DNA from 4 places in the Neobacillus sp. DFD-2R genome. Region 1 is predicted to be linked to each of the others. Evidence: predicted binding sites of a transcription regulator. Region 1 holds the regulator's gene; each other region holds the start of a gene.
The links. The regulator Rex, encoded in region 1, represses fermentation and respiration genes when NADH is low (regulators of the CRP and FNR family bind a similar motif). The targets are predictions, from matches to a motif close to TTGTGAAATATTTCACAA.

Region 1 (3,666 bases):
TTCCACGGACCACTTTAGCTATTGTATTTTCAAGTTCAATTTTGTCCCCTTCAATTAAACCCGTTTCCAGCTGCGTTTGAAAAAGAGGCTTTAATAAATTTTCGATTAATGATCCCTTTTGATGTTTTTTTACCGTTATCGTTTGCCCGCCTATCTCATTTGCTTTACATTCCCCATATAATTTAATGTCTACCTGGTCAGCATTTAAGAGACCGCCAATCTTAAACTGGGATTCAGCTTTAAAAATCTCCGCTTCGCAATCTTCTCCAACTGTTAAAGCGCCCTTTATTTTGATTTCCTCACTCTTTATTCTTCCGCCAACCGAAACTTTGCCGGATAGTTCAAATTTACCGACATAGAGGTTATCGTCGATTTTTGCCGTTCCATCAATGGTTAGTAATTGACTTTCAATATTTCCTTTAAACTTGGCCTTACCGTTTACTTTGGCTTTATCTGATTTGATGTTTCCATTGATCGTGCCGAAACCATTGCATTCAAATTCGTTGCATTCCACCTCACTGTTAACTGTGCCGAAACCATTTAATGTAACAAGGTTGAATTGTCCGCCGTTGGATGCGCCAAAGCCATTGATGACCAGATCTCCCCGTTGTTTCATATCCATTTCCATTCTCCTTTATAGTAATTTCGATTTAATTTCTTCCATGCAACTCATCAGTGAAAGCTGTGCGACAATTTTTGTTCCCCGCTCAAAATGGAAGGCTTCCGCATTGATCAATAACAGGCAGGATGAAACCCCTAGCTTTCTCGTAATCACCAATTCTCCGCTTTTCTGTTTAATCAAGGGTTTATTGTCCTGAAGCACCTGAAGCAGTATTTTCCCTTCATCGAGATTAATTTCACCTGATTGAAGGAGCTTCTCTAAGACAAACACTTCAAGCATTCTCGAAAAATCAAATTGATGACCGCCTTTTTCCTGCTCTAAATAAAAATCGATAACCACCGTCGAAACAATGTTACGTTTTATTAACTCGTCCTTGGTTAAATTTAAATCGGTGACATTTGGTGAAAACATGTCCGCCAGTTCGTCTAAGGAAAGGTTCTCTTTCATCGTTTGAATTTTATCGATTCTTTCTAAAATCTTTTCTTTTGGGAAAAATGTTTCCTGACCTGTGAATGTTGATTTCCTTACAAACCACTCTTCCGGAATAAGATCCTTTCGTTTCCATCTATATAACTGCCCATACGATATCCCGGCCAGTTCTAATAAATCCTTTTTAGAGATTAACTCCTCGCTCATTGTGAAAACCCCTTTCATACCGTAAATGTAACATAACACTGTTACGTTGTAAAGCCGGTGATTTAAATTGGGCTTCCTATTCCAAAAGAAAAAGACCTTTCCACGATATTTTTCGCGAAAAGGTCTTTGTTTTACTCTGCTACTATTTCCTCTGTTGGATAATGCTTTAAAAAATATACCAGTGATTGAAGCTCTACTGCTAAGTCAATATGATGCACTCTAATCGAAGGCGGTACATTTAACCTTGCAGGAGTGAAATTTAATATTCCCTTAACATTTGCTTTTACAAGCCGGTCCGTAATCGTCTGGGCAACAGGCGCAGGCACTGTTAAAATCGCCACAGGTATATTTTCATTGGACAAATGCTCCTCCAAATTATCCATCGGAAGAATAGGGACATCGCCAATCAATGTTCCCATTTTTTCAGGGTCGACATCGAAGGCACATTCAATTTTTGTATTATTATTTTTTAAAAAATTATAATTTAAAAAGGCGGTTCCAAGATTACCTACCCCGATTAGGGCAACCTTTGTCAGTTCGTCCTGATCCAGTGTTTTACGGAAGAAGGTTAGTAGGTAATTAACATTGTAACCATAGCCTTTTTTCCCTAATGCTCCAAAATAGGAGAAGTCCCTGCGAATGGTTGCCGAGTCCACTTTCACAGCTTCACTTAATTCTGCAGAAGAAACCCGTTGCTTGCCGGAAGCATGGAGGTTTTGTAAAAATCGATAATATAAGGGCAGCCGTTTTGCTGTTGCCTGTGGTATTTTCATCGTTTCATTTATCATTTGACTCCTACACCCCGCATGTATGGTTTAGTAAATTATTTAACTTGCCCGGTTCTTTTAAAATCACCGTTTTTCCCGCCCGTTTTCTCAACTAAATAGGTTGGACCAATCACCATACCTTTATCAACTGCCTTACACATATCATAAATGGTTAACGCACAAGCAGCCGCAGCTGTTAACGCTTCCATTTCAACACCTGTACTTCCTTTTGTTTTAACAAATGCAGAAATTCTTAATTTATATTGGTCATTGGCCTCCGGTTCCCATGAGAAGGTAATATTTACACTCGTTAAAGGTATCGGGTGGCACATTGGAATAAGATCCCATGTTTTTTTCGCAGCCATAACAGCCGCAACCTGAGCGACTGCTAACACATCGCCCTTTTTCATTTCATTATTCGTTATTTTATCATAAATCTCTTTACTTACTGCAATGCTGGAATGGGCAAGTGCAGTGCGTGCCGTCTCCGGCTTATCACTTACGTCAACCATTTTCGCTCTGCCTTCTTCATTAAAATGAGTAAAATCCGCCATATTTTAATCCTCCTATAAAATCATACACTATTTTTTCATCTATGTGTGTGAAAGTTTGAGCGAATTAGCCAAATGATTATTTTTTTCATTCGACAAAATTCCTTCCGGCGCTCTAATTAACAGCAGTTTATTGCCGACGTACTAGGAATAAGGTACACTATTTGTATGTATAGAGGTGAAAAATAATGATTTTGTTGCAAGTAAATCAACTGGCAAAATATTATGGTGCTGAACTTATTTTATCGAATATAAAACTGGAATTACAAACTCGTGACCGTGTGGCACTTGTTGGCCGTAACGGTGCAGGAAAATCGACATTATTAAAGATTATTGCGGGACACCTGTCACATGATGGCGGTGAGATTATTAAACCAAAAGAAGTAACCATTGGTTATTTAGCACAAAATACAGGTTTGGAATCGAATTTATCGATTTGGGAAGAAATGCTGACTGTGTTTGAATCGCTTCGAATCATGGAAAAAACACTTCGTCAGCTGGAAGAACAAATGGCTGACACTGATGCGATGGACGACAGCGGTAAATACGAAAGAATTCTAAAAGAGTATGACAGTCTCCAAGTGAAATTTAAAGAACAGGGAGGCTATCAATACGAAGCCGATATTCGCTCTGTTTTGCATGGTTTAAATTTTCGCGATCATGGGTCAATGATTTCCAGCTTAAGCGGCGGGCAAAAAACCCGGCTCGCGTTAGGGAAGCTCCTGTTAACGAGACCCGATATATTAATATTGGACGAGCCTACGAACCATCTTGATATTGACACCCTTTCCTGGCTGGAGCAATACCTGCAAGCCTATGATGGTGCCATCTTAATTGTTTCCCATGACCGCTATTTTTTAGATAAAGTGGTCTCCCAGGTTTATGAAGTCTCACGTAAACAAATCCAAAAATTCTCCGGAAACTATAGCGCTTACCTTGAGCAAAAGGCAGCCAACTATGAACGTGATTTGAAGCTTTATGAAAAGCAGCAGCAGGAAGTTGCCAACTTACAAGATTTCATCCAGCGAAACCTAGCACGTGCGTCAACCACCAAAAGAGCACAAAGCCGTCGTAAAAAGCTTGAGAAAAT
Region 2 (3,666 bases), 810 kb from region 1:
AATGAAGTTGATATGTTAATTACAACCGGCGGCGTTTCGGTTGGAGACTTCGATTATCTTCCTGCCATTTATGAAAAGCTGGGTGCAGATGTTTTATTTAATAAAGTTGCCATGAGGCCGGGAAGTGTGACGACAGTAGCGAATTACAAGGGGAAAATCTTATTTGGTTTATCTGGAAACCCTTCGGCTTGTTATGTTGGCTTTGAACTGTTTGCACGTCCGATTATTCGGAAAATGCTTTTTAGCGAAAAACCACATTTGCGAAAAGAAAAAGCCCAACTTGGGGTAGATTTCCTAAAAGCGAATCCTTTTACACGATTCGTCAGGAGTTCAGTTTCAGTTGAGGGAGGCAGACTAATAACATCCCCTAGTGGTCTCGATAAATCAAATATTATTATGAGTCTTGCAGGAGCTAATTCTTTAACGATTCTTCCGGGCGGTACCAGGGGCTTTGAAGCGGGTAACGAGGTTGATGTCCTCCTGCTAGATGATCAAGTTGGCTGTGAGTGGCCTTGGTAAAACCAGTCATATTTCAGGTGGTTGGTTTTCAAGATAGTGGGAAGACAACAGTAATTACAAAGATTATCCAACTATTAAAAGAACACGGATTAAAATCAGTTACTATAAAACACCATGGACACGGTGGCAAACCTGAAGTTTTTCAGCAAAAGGATTCAGTAAAACATCTAACAGCAGGAGCAAATGCATCATTAGTTGAAGGTGGTGGGAGGCTGATTTTACAAGCTGAACACTCTGAATGGAATCTAAAAGAACAAATAATGATTATGGAGTTTTTTCAACCGGATGTTATATTAATTGAAGGTTTTAAGTTGGAAAATTACCCGAAGCTCTTGTTGTTAAGAAATAGTAATGACCTTTCACTAGTAACAAAGTTGAACAATGTTAAGGTAATTATGTATTGGGAAGATGAAATAAAGGGATTACTTAAAGAACAAACGAATCTTCCCTTCTTCCCCATTCATGATGAGAAGGGAATTCTTCGCGTAACCCAAGAAATAAAAAATAAATGTTCAAAATATTAATTCGAAATGTTAAGAAAATTGTCTAATTAGTTACATTTGTCACTGCAAAAATACTCACGTTCGTTAGAATAAAAAGTGGGGATTATGTTTGTTCATATAAGGGGAAAAGAAGGCATAGTCCTTCTTTTTTATTTTCTTAACATGTGATATGTTTCACTTTTTTTTCTGTGTCGCTAACTTATATTAAAAGTAGGCAAGATAAAGGAGTGAAGGTGATGAAGTTATTTCTACCGAAACAACACGGTGCATGGGCAATGACCATAATCCCTTTTTGGCTAGGGGTAATTAATGGGGGCTTTTTATGGCAGGATATCCCATTTTTTATTGGCTGGCTGTTATTGTATTTGGCAACTTATCCAATGCTCCTATTATTCAAAAGAAAAAAAGTCCCTTTTTATACTAAATGGACTTTAATCTATATAATACCTGCATTATTGTTATTACTATTCCCACTATTTGAAAGACCATCCTTGGTTTACTTTGGTCTTTTAATGATTCCTTTTTTTATCATCAATGCGTTTTATACTTCAAAAAATCAAGACCGTGCACTTATGAATGATTTTAGTGCGATTTTTGCTTTTTCAATCGTTGGATTAGCTAGTAGTTACTTAAGTGTTGGGACAATTACCATTGAATCAATCTTAATTTTTTTTACATCTGTTTTATTCTTTTTAGGCTGTACGTTTTACGTGAAAACAATGATTAGGGAAAAAAAGAATGTCCAATACAAATGGATTTCCTGGGTTTATCATTTGTTCTTATTGGTTGTTTGGTTTACCCTTGGTTATTGGATTGTAGCTTGTGCATATCTTCCTAGTTTAGTGAGAGCCATTATTTTTTACGGAAAGCCGATATCTCCTAAACAAATTGGAATATTTGAAATTGTCAATTCTGCAATCTTCTTTGTCGTTATGGCATTACAAGTAATCATTCTTAAATAAAGGCTCTTTTCGTAAACTTTGTTGCTTTTGAAACTTAATAAAGTTCATTTACTAAGTTTCTAGGCAATTTTCGCAAATGTTCTTACGAAAAGATGCCACGAAGCTTCTAATTATACGGGTTGATAAACTTATACGAAAAACAACAATCTATGCGAAAATAGCCTAAATAAAAAAATCGGTCACCGAGACGACCGATTTTTTTATTTTTTAATCTATCTTACAAATTTCTGTAGGACAGTCTTCACAATCAATTTCTCTTTTTAAATAATCAAGATCATGAATGGTAATGGAGCCTTTATCAATGGAAATGATGTCAGCTTTACGTAAATCGCTAAGTAGACGGTTGACTACTTCCCGAGATGTGCCGCAAAAGTTGGCTAATTCTTGATTCGTTAATGGTAATTCGATCAATATCCCGTGATTGGTTTTTATTCCAAAGCTGTTAGTGAATCTTATTAAGGTGGAATAAAGAGCCCCTTTTTTTCCATGAAGAACTAAATCGCGAAACTTTGCTTGAGTTTTACGATATTGCTGGCTCATCCATTTCATGAATTCCAGTGAAAGTGAAAGATTTTGTGATAGCTTTTCTTCCAGTACATCCTTCATAATAACAGCAACTTCTCCACTTTCAACTACACGTGCAGTTAATAAATATCGCTTTGACGGGGAAAATATATTTAATTCACCAAGAAAATCTCCTCTAGAACACATTCGTAGAGTTAGTTCTCTTCCATCAGGAATAATTTTACTAATTTGAAGGATTCCGCTTTTGACGATATACAATTCATCTGCAATGGACCCTTCTTGAAAAAGAAAAGTGCCTTTTTCAATTTTCTTAATATGATTTACTGTATCAAATAGATGAGTCAACGCTACGGGGATTTCCTCTACTGACTCCATGCTAATAACCACCTTTAAAGGGGCGAAATCAATCGCTAATTTGATTTTTTAAAATAAATGACGGTCAACAATAATTTACAAGATATTACTGTAATTATATTGTTAACGAAGAATATTTATCAATAAATGTGGAATAAATTCATACAATCGTCAAAAAATAAAAACATTTATATCTTATTGCTTGGGAAATAATGTCGAATAAGGTGATAATTTGCAGGATATTCCGTTAATGACTGACCTTGAAAAGGAAATAATAAAAAGGTACATGAAAAGGAGGGATAGGAATGGGACAAAATCGTCAGTTTACTTCAGGACAAAAGGCACCGAATAATGGTATATATATTGAAATTGGTGAAACAGGGGATGGTGTGAAAAACCCACAAAAGATTAAACTTAAAGCCGGTGACGCATTTCCTGAGACTTCAAATCATAACCGTAAATGGACTTATCAGCGGAAACCTTAAACAATGGAAGAGAAAAAGTCATCCGGATGGGATGGCTTTTTATATTTGTACCAAAAACAAGGAATCGTTTATAATAGTAGTAATAGGTCAAAAAAGGTCAAAAAGGAGTGAGGTAAAGTGGACTTAAACCGAATGACAGAACGATTACAACAAGGAATGATGGAAGCACAATCATTAGCAGTTAAAAATAATCATCAAGAGGTTGATGAATCCCATTTAATTTTAGCACTTTTGGATCAAGATGATAGCTTAATTGGTGCTATTTTAGAAAGAGCAGGATTACCTGCCTCAATCATCGAAAAAACATATCAGGATGGA
Region 3 (3,666 bases), 1.5 Mb from region 1:
AAGCATACTTAAAAACGCAATTCCAACAATGGAGAATACCATTGATTTGTATCCGTAAAGCATTTTACGGGAGAAGGTAGAAATAACCTCAGAAAACATTCCAAACGCCGGGAGAACAACGATATAAACTTCCGGATGGCCCCATAGCCAGAACAGGTTTGCCCACATCATAGGGTTACCGTCGCCGCCGACAGTAAAGAAGTGTGTTCCAAAAATACGGTCAAAAGTCATTAGAGCAAGGGCGACCGTAAAGATAGGGAATGATGCCCAAATAATGACTGATGCAATAAAAGAAGTCCAAGTGAACATTGGCATTTTCATCAATGTCATGCCTGGTGCTCTCATTTTTAAAACCGTTACGATAAAGTTGATCCCAGTCATTAAAGTACCAATCCCGGCTATCTGAATCGCGACAGCGTAAAAGTTATTCCCAATCCCCGGTGTAAATTCCTTTCCGGCAAGAGGGAAGTATGCAGTCCAACCCGCATCAGGCGAACCACCGATGACAAATGAAATATTAAACAGCATAGCCCCTGCAAATGTTAGCCAAAAGCTAACAGCATTTAATTGTGGAAAGGCTACATCTCGTGCACCAATTTGTAATGGTACGACTACGTTCATTAAACCAATTAAGAATGGCATCGCCATGAACAAAATCATAATGACACCATGTGTCGTAAATACTTCGTTATAATGCTGTGCATCTAAGAACTTTTCATTCGGCGTTGCCGTTTGAGCTTTCATCAATAGCCCGTCGATTCCACCGCGGAAAAACATTAATACACCAACGAGAATATACATAATACCAATTCGTTTATGATCAACGGTTGTAAACCATTCTGTCCAAAGATACTTCCATTTTTTTAAAACAGTTACCCCAACAACGACACCAATCATCGTTAAAAGAATAGCAATTTGTGATCCTAAGATTAGAGGGTCGCCAGTAATTAAAATCTTATCCCATTTAATTCCCATTGTTTTCACCTCCAGTTGATTTTCCGCTCATATCCATGTTTTTCATATTCATTTTGCTCATATCCATAGATTTACCTTCAGCCTGACCGTCCATCTTCATGCTATGATTTTGGTTATCCGGCTCTTTAAAAATTTGACCGGGATAGTCATGGTTTTTGTACAATTCAGGGAATGTATAGGTTTTCGAATTCATGTCAGCATGGTTTACAAACGCTAGATGAGTATTTGAAAATGTTTCCCTGCCAAGATTTGAAGGCTTCAAAAGGTTGATATAGCTCTTTTCTGTTAGCTTTGGTGCCTTGCCCTTTACATCTTTAACCCATTTCGAAAATGCTTGCGGTGATTGAGCTTCAACCGTGAATTCCATTCCGGCATAGCCTTTTCCGTTAAAGTTAGTATTTCTGCCGATATACTCACCGGTTTGATCGGCAACAAGATATAATTGTGTTTCCATTTTCGCCATTGTATATTTTTGACCGCCTAATGCAGGGATCCAAAATGAATTCATTGTTCCGGCAGAGGTTAACTTGAATTTAACCGGGGTGCCGACAGGTATATTAAGATAGTTAACTGTTTCAATTCCTTGCTCCGGATAACTGAAAATCCATTTCCAATCCGCGGAAGTAACATTAATGGTTATCGGTTTCTTATTTTCATAACCTGCAGGAACCTTTTCTAAATTGTAAATCGATTTAACTGTCGGAATGGTTAAGGCAATAACAATAATAATTGGAATGACAGTCCAGATGATTTCCAATTTGGTGCTGCCATGCTCTTCAGGCGGCTCATAATTTTTATTTTCCGGTGTCGCGCGGTATTTCCATACAATATAACCAAATAGACCAAATACCACTACAACAACAAGTGCCATGAAGACTAATGACCAGTTAATCAAATGAAGTATTTCTCTTGCAGCAGGTCCTTTCGGTTCAAATACGACCATATGGGTATCGCAGCCGCTTAAAAGTAAAACAGGTAATAATGCTAATAGTGGAATTAAAAAGCCCTTTTTGGACATTTCTCCTGCTCCTCTCCTTTAAAAATGTTTGTTTTTTACCATAATTGTTCGTGAATTCGTTCACAAATTCGACCAGACTATAATACTATAATTCTTAAAACATGTGAACAATTTTTATATGGATGTTCACAATTAAAATTAGAATTTTTCTTCCCAAAACCTATATTAACAACATGTAGATGATGATAATATAGGTTTTTGAAAATAATTGTGACAAATTTGTTAAGGTTTTATAATCCTAAAAAAGGAAAACGATGGAAATTCAGTCCTATGAAAGTATTAAATAATGGAAATGGAACGAATTTATTACACGGAATGGTTATATTTGTCTGATTTTGAATAAAAATGGGATAATGAAAAGGAATTCAAAAGGAAAACCATGGTCACCGTTTATTAATATTATGTAAAAATAAGCCATCTTTTTTGATTAGTTAATATAGGAAATGTTAATCTTAAAAGAAAAATGATGGGAGTTAGTAAATACTCATGGACAATTTTCTAAACGATAATGTAATCAAATTAATTGCGCTGGATATGGACGGGACATTATTTACTGACGATCACCGGATTTCGGACGGTAATCGTAAGGCTATTAAAGAAGCACAGGAAAGAGGAATATATGTAGTTCTTAGCACGGGGCGTTCCATAATGAGCTGCGGTGAACATGCCGAATCACTAGAGTTAACTTCTTATTTAGTAACGGTTAATGGGAGTGAGATATGGGATGAAAAAAGGGAGCTTGTTGAAAGAAATGTGATGAAATCTGAGTTTATTCAATGGATGTGGGAGTTATCCCAGCAGCATAAAACAAAATTTTGGGCAATCAGCACTGACAAAATGTGGTTTGATGAAATGCCAGAGGATATCCATGACCGGGAATGGCTGAAATTTGGGTTTGATATTGATGATGATGATGTCAGAGAGCTTATTTTGATGGAGCTTCAGGGAAAAGGAGAATTTGAACTTAGCAATTCCACTTTAAAAAATATTGAAGTAAACCCAATTGGAATCAACAAAGCAAATGGACTTAAAATCGTTTGCAGCAGGCTTGGCATTGATATGAAAAATGTTATGGCAGTTGGGGACAGTCTAAATGATATGGCGATGATTAAGGAAGCGGGATTAGGTGTAGCCATGGGTAATGCCCAGGAAGTTGTCAAGGAAGAGGCAAACTGGGTAACTGCAACGAATAATGAGGACGGGGTTGCAAAAGCAATCCGTAAGTGGGTATTAAAAAACTGAGTAACTTCAAATTAGTAAAGTACATTCGTAAAAATTCAGATACATAATAAGAAATTTTATATTTACTTAAAAAAGAAGATATGATTTTTATGATATTAGGTATTAAAAAAATATTTCTTGGTAAAAATAATTGGGCAAGTATAAATTGCAATTTCATGTATAGTTACATGCTAGGAGGATTTCAAATTGGAACATGGTAAAGTAAAATGGTTTAACAGTGAAAAAGGCTTTGGGTTTATTGAGCGTGAAGGTGGCGAAGATGTATTCGTTCACTTCTCTGCCATTCAGAGCGAAGGGTACAAAACTTTAGATGAAGGTCAAGAAGTAACGTTTGAAATCGAAAATGGTCAACGTGGACCACAAGCGGTTAACGTTCGTAAAGCATAATTTACCTTCGAGATAAAACAGGCTCCAATTCAAGGAGTCTGTTT
Region 4 (3,666 bases), 630 kb from region 1:
ATCATTCGGACAGGGGGAGGAGAAAAAAGCAAGAGCGTGTCCGAATGCGGGTCTCATTCGGACAGGGGGAGGAGAAAAAAGCGAGAGCGTGTCTGAATGCGGGTCTCATTCGGACAGGGCGAGGTAAAAAAAGCGAGAGCGTGTCCGAATACAGGTCTCATTCGGACAGGGGGAGGCCAAAAAAGCGAGAGCGTGTCCGAATACAGGTCTCATTCGGACAGGGGGAGGTAAAAAAAGCGAGAGCGTGTCCGAATGCGGGTCTCATTCGGACAGGGGGAGGCCAAAAAAGCGAGAGCGTGTCCGAATACAGGTTTCATTCGGACAGGGGGAGGCCAAAAAAGCGAGAGCGTGTCCGAATACAGGTCTCATTCGGACAGGGAGAGTAGAAAAAAGCGAGAGCGTGTCCGAATACAGGTCTCATTCGGACAGGGGGAGGCCAAAAAAGCGAGAGCGTGTCCGAATGCGGGTTTCATTCGGACAGGGGGAGGCCAAAAAAGCGAGAGCGTGTCCGAATGCGGGTTTCATTCGGACAAGGGGAGGCCAAAAAAGCGAGAGCGTGTCCGAATACAGGTCTCATTCGGACAGGGGGAGGAGAAAAAAACGAAATCCTGTCTGAATACAGGTCTCATTCGGACAGGGCAGGTCAAAAAAAGCGAGAGCGTGTCCGAATTTAAGCCTTATTCGGACAGGGCAAAGCCAAAAAAGCGAAATCCAGTCCGAATACAGGTCTCATTCGGACAGGGGGAGGCCAAAAAAGCGAGAGCGTGTCCGAATGCGGGTTTCATTCGGACAGGGGGAGGCCAAAAAAGCGAGAGCGTGTCCGAATACAGGTTTCATTCGGACAAGGGGAGGCCAAAAAAGCGAGAGCGTGTCCGAATACAGGTCTCATTCGGACTGGGGGAGGAGAAAAAAGCGAAATCCTGTCTGAATACAGGTCTCATTCGGACAGGGCAGGTCAAAAAAAGCGAGAGCCTGTCCGAATTTAAGCCTTATTCGGACAGGGCAAAGCCAAAAAAGCGAAATCCAGTCCGAATGCAGCTCTCATTCGGACAGAGAAAGGCCCAAAAAGCGAAATCCAGTCCGAATGCAGGTCTCATTCGGACAGAGCAAGGCCAAAAAAGCGAAATCCTGTCTGAAAGCAGGTCTCATTCAGACAAGGGAAGACAAAAAAAGCTTAATCCAGTCTGAATGCAATAAGTCTTTAGAGATCTTTATGAAACCTTTAAGTCAAAAAATATATTTATTTATAATAAGTATCTCTTGTATTTCCAAATGAGGTATAGTTTTTCTTTAAAATCCTGCAAAATGTTCGTTTATTTAAATCCGCCTTGCACCACTCGTAGATGCTTTGGGTAGTAATTTTTCGATCTGGGAATAGCAGCCTAAATTCTTCCACATTCCGCAAAATAGCTAGTTCGATCTTTTCATGCCCTCCACACTTTCCGCATACAAAGTCATTATTTTTTATAGAAACCAGAAAGGACTTACAAGTTTTACAATAATTCCCCTTTTGCAGCTGGTCATAAGTATATTCAGGTAATACCGTAAATGGATTTTTAGTTTGATGTAATGAAATTAATTTTTGGGCCAGTTTCTTGTGACCATCATTCAACTTAGATGGAGTTTTGTTTAAATCTTTCAAAAAATGATTTACCTGGGTTGGTAAAATAATGGGTTGGTCTATTGTGGCTTGATATAAGGTGAATTCAGGGTTAATAAAGATAACGGAGGCTTCAACAAGGTAATTTTGCTTGAGGTTTTGGAGCAGTTGGCGAAATAGGGTACCACTTCTTTTTAACTGGTTAACAGGATTCTTATATTCGCGTCTGGTTTTCACGGCATAAAGTTTATCCGATTCTAAGTAACAATCACTTTCAAAATTTTTTATATCCAAAAGGTGAATAAATCCCTGTGAAATAATTAATGTATCAATTTGAAAATAGGAGTTGTTTACTTCAAGCAGCAAGTCATTTATCATATACCTTTCTTCTTGAAGACTTTCTTCTGCCAGAAGGTCAAATTTAACCTCCCCTTCATAGCCTTTTTCCAGGTTTAAATAGTGAAACTTGTCCTCTTCAGTTAACTCCATTCGTGTGTTTAAATAGCGCATAGCCAGCAATTCATCTGATTCAAATCGGCCTTTTAGTAACATAAGCCACTCCCTTTCTTAATCTCTAAGCTCATTTTATAACAAGATTCATCTGAGGAATATGAATATTCTGTTAACATTTTAACAAACCGTGGTGGTAGGAGAATCATTATTAACCGCTCATTGGGTCTGCTCCTTTTAATTGAAAGGAATTAAAAGTTCATAGTTTATTCATAAATAATGTGAAGTGTTTCACAAATACGGTGATATACTAACATTATCAACTTGATGATAGTAAAAACTATTAATACTAACAGCTTTCATTCTTAACTATTTTACAACTAGATAGGAAGTATTCATTAGAAGGGGGAAAATCATTATGAATAACAAAAAGGTAAACCGGGTTGTATTAATTGGAACAGGCGCGGTAGGGTGCAGTTATGCCTATTCTTTGATTAATCAGGGAGTGGCTGAAGAATTAGTTCTAATAGATGTCAATGAAGCAAAAGCTGAAGGCGAAGCGATGGATCTTAACCATGGAATGCCGTTCGCACCTTCACCTTTAAAGGTATGGAGCGGTTCTTATCAGGATTGTGAAAGTGCAGACCTAGTGGTGATTACTGCGGGATTGGCTCAAAAGCCGGGTGAAACCCGATTACAATTGGTTGAGAAGAACACTAAAATATTTAAACAAATTGTCAAAAATATTATGGATAGTGGATTTGACGGTATTTTTTTGGTAGCAACGAACCCGGTTGATATTTTAACCTATGTAACCATGAAAGAATCAGGACTGCCAAAAGAACGGGTTATTGGTTCAGGAACGGTATTGGATACGGCACGTCTGCGTTTTGCCCTTAGTCAGAACTTCAACGTGGACACACGAAATGTTCATGCTTATATCATTGGTGAACACGGGGATACAGAGCTGCCGGTTTGGAGCCATACTTCCATAGGAGTTGAACAGCTTGAAACCGTATTGGCAGGGAAAAATAATTTTAAAAAAGAATGTTTAGACACTATTTTCCTTAATGTTCGTGATGCCGCTTATCAGATCATTGAGCGAAAAGGTGCGACCTACTATGGTATCGGAATGTCCCTTGTGCGAATTACCAAAGCTATTTTAAATAATGAAAACAGCATCCTGACCGTATCCGCCTATTTAAATGGAGAATATGGACATAGTGATGTGTATATCGGTGTCCCGGCTGTCATAAACCGTGACGGCATCAGAGAAGTATGTGAAATTGATCTGAATGAAAAGGAAAAAGAACTATTTAATTATTCCGTTACTGTGCTAAAAGAAACGATGAAACCGGTCATTTAATAGAATGCTAGATGAGATTCGGTTACCTCTATCACACTATTCCTATATTAAAAGCAGGTGACATAATGTCTGTACGTCTTCTTAGTGGCTACCTTCCCGGAAACAAAACAAAAGGAAAAGGGAGCAACAATAAGAAAAACAGCATAGGTTATTCCTAAAAAGAGGGGGTACCAAGTAATTAGTACCACCCTCTTTTTAGTAGCGTTTTTCGGAAAGATTTTAAATAGCTACTAAAGAGGAACAGTGATCA

Region 2: AC3ANV_RS22065 (YwiC-like family protein) is a predicted target of Rex. The motif match lies at 1,185-1,202, and genes of this name have one in related genera.
Region 3: qoxA (cytochrome aa3 quinol oxidase subunit II) is a predicted target of Rex. The motif match lies at 2,042-2,059, and genes of this name have one in related genera.
Region 4: AC3ANV_RS01955 (L-lactate dehydrogenase) is a predicted target of Rex. The motif match lies at 2,330-2,347, and genes of this name have one in related genera.

What each region holds. Positions count from the first base shown of each region.
Region 1 covers NZ_CM173228.1:5,223,912-5,227,577, forward strand. Annotated here, with positions in the region: gene AC3ANV_RS26140 (polymer-forming cytoskeletal protein) at 1-622, opposite strand, end outside; gene AC3ANV_RS26145 (YhbD family protein) at 635-1,258, opposite strand; gene AC3ANV_RS26150 (redox-sensing transcriptional repressor Rex) at 1,390-2,046, opposite strand; gene moaC (cyclic pyranopterin monophosphate synthase MoaC) at 2,082-2,579, opposite strand; gene AC3ANV_RS26160 (ABC-F family ATP-binding cassette domain-containing protein) at 2,765-3,666, shown strand, end outside.
Region 2 covers NZ_CM173228.1:4,409,488-4,413,153, reverse strand. Annotated here, with positions in the region: gene AC3ANV_RS22075 (molybdopterin molybdotransferase MoeA) at 1-519, shown strand, start outside; gene mobB (molybdopterin-guanine dinucleotide biosynthesis protein B) at 507-1,043, shown strand; gene AC3ANV_RS22065 (YwiC-like family protein) at 1,259-1,984, shown strand; gene AC3ANV_RS22060 (Crp/Fnr family transcriptional regulator) at 2,192-2,884, opposite strand; gene AC3ANV_RS22055 (YjzC family protein) at 3,169-3,348, shown strand; gene clpB (ATP-dependent chaperone ClpB) at 3,466-3,666, shown strand, end outside.
Region 3 covers NZ_CM173228.1:3,679,022-3,682,687, reverse strand. Annotated here, with positions in the region: gene qoxB (cytochrome aa3 quinol oxidase subunit I) at 1-975, opposite strand, end outside; gene qoxA (cytochrome aa3 quinol oxidase subunit II) at 965-1,993, opposite strand; gene AC3ANV_RS18405 (Cof-type HAD-IIB family hydrolase) at 2,480-3,235, shown strand; gene AC3ANV_RS18400 (cold-shock protein) at 3,422-3,622, shown strand.
Region 4 covers NZ_CM173228.1:392,454-396,119, forward strand. Annotated here, with positions in the region: gene AC3ANV_RS01950 (nuclease-related domain-containing protein) at 1,241-2,152, opposite strand; gene AC3ANV_RS01955 (L-lactate dehydrogenase) at 2,469-3,416, shown strand.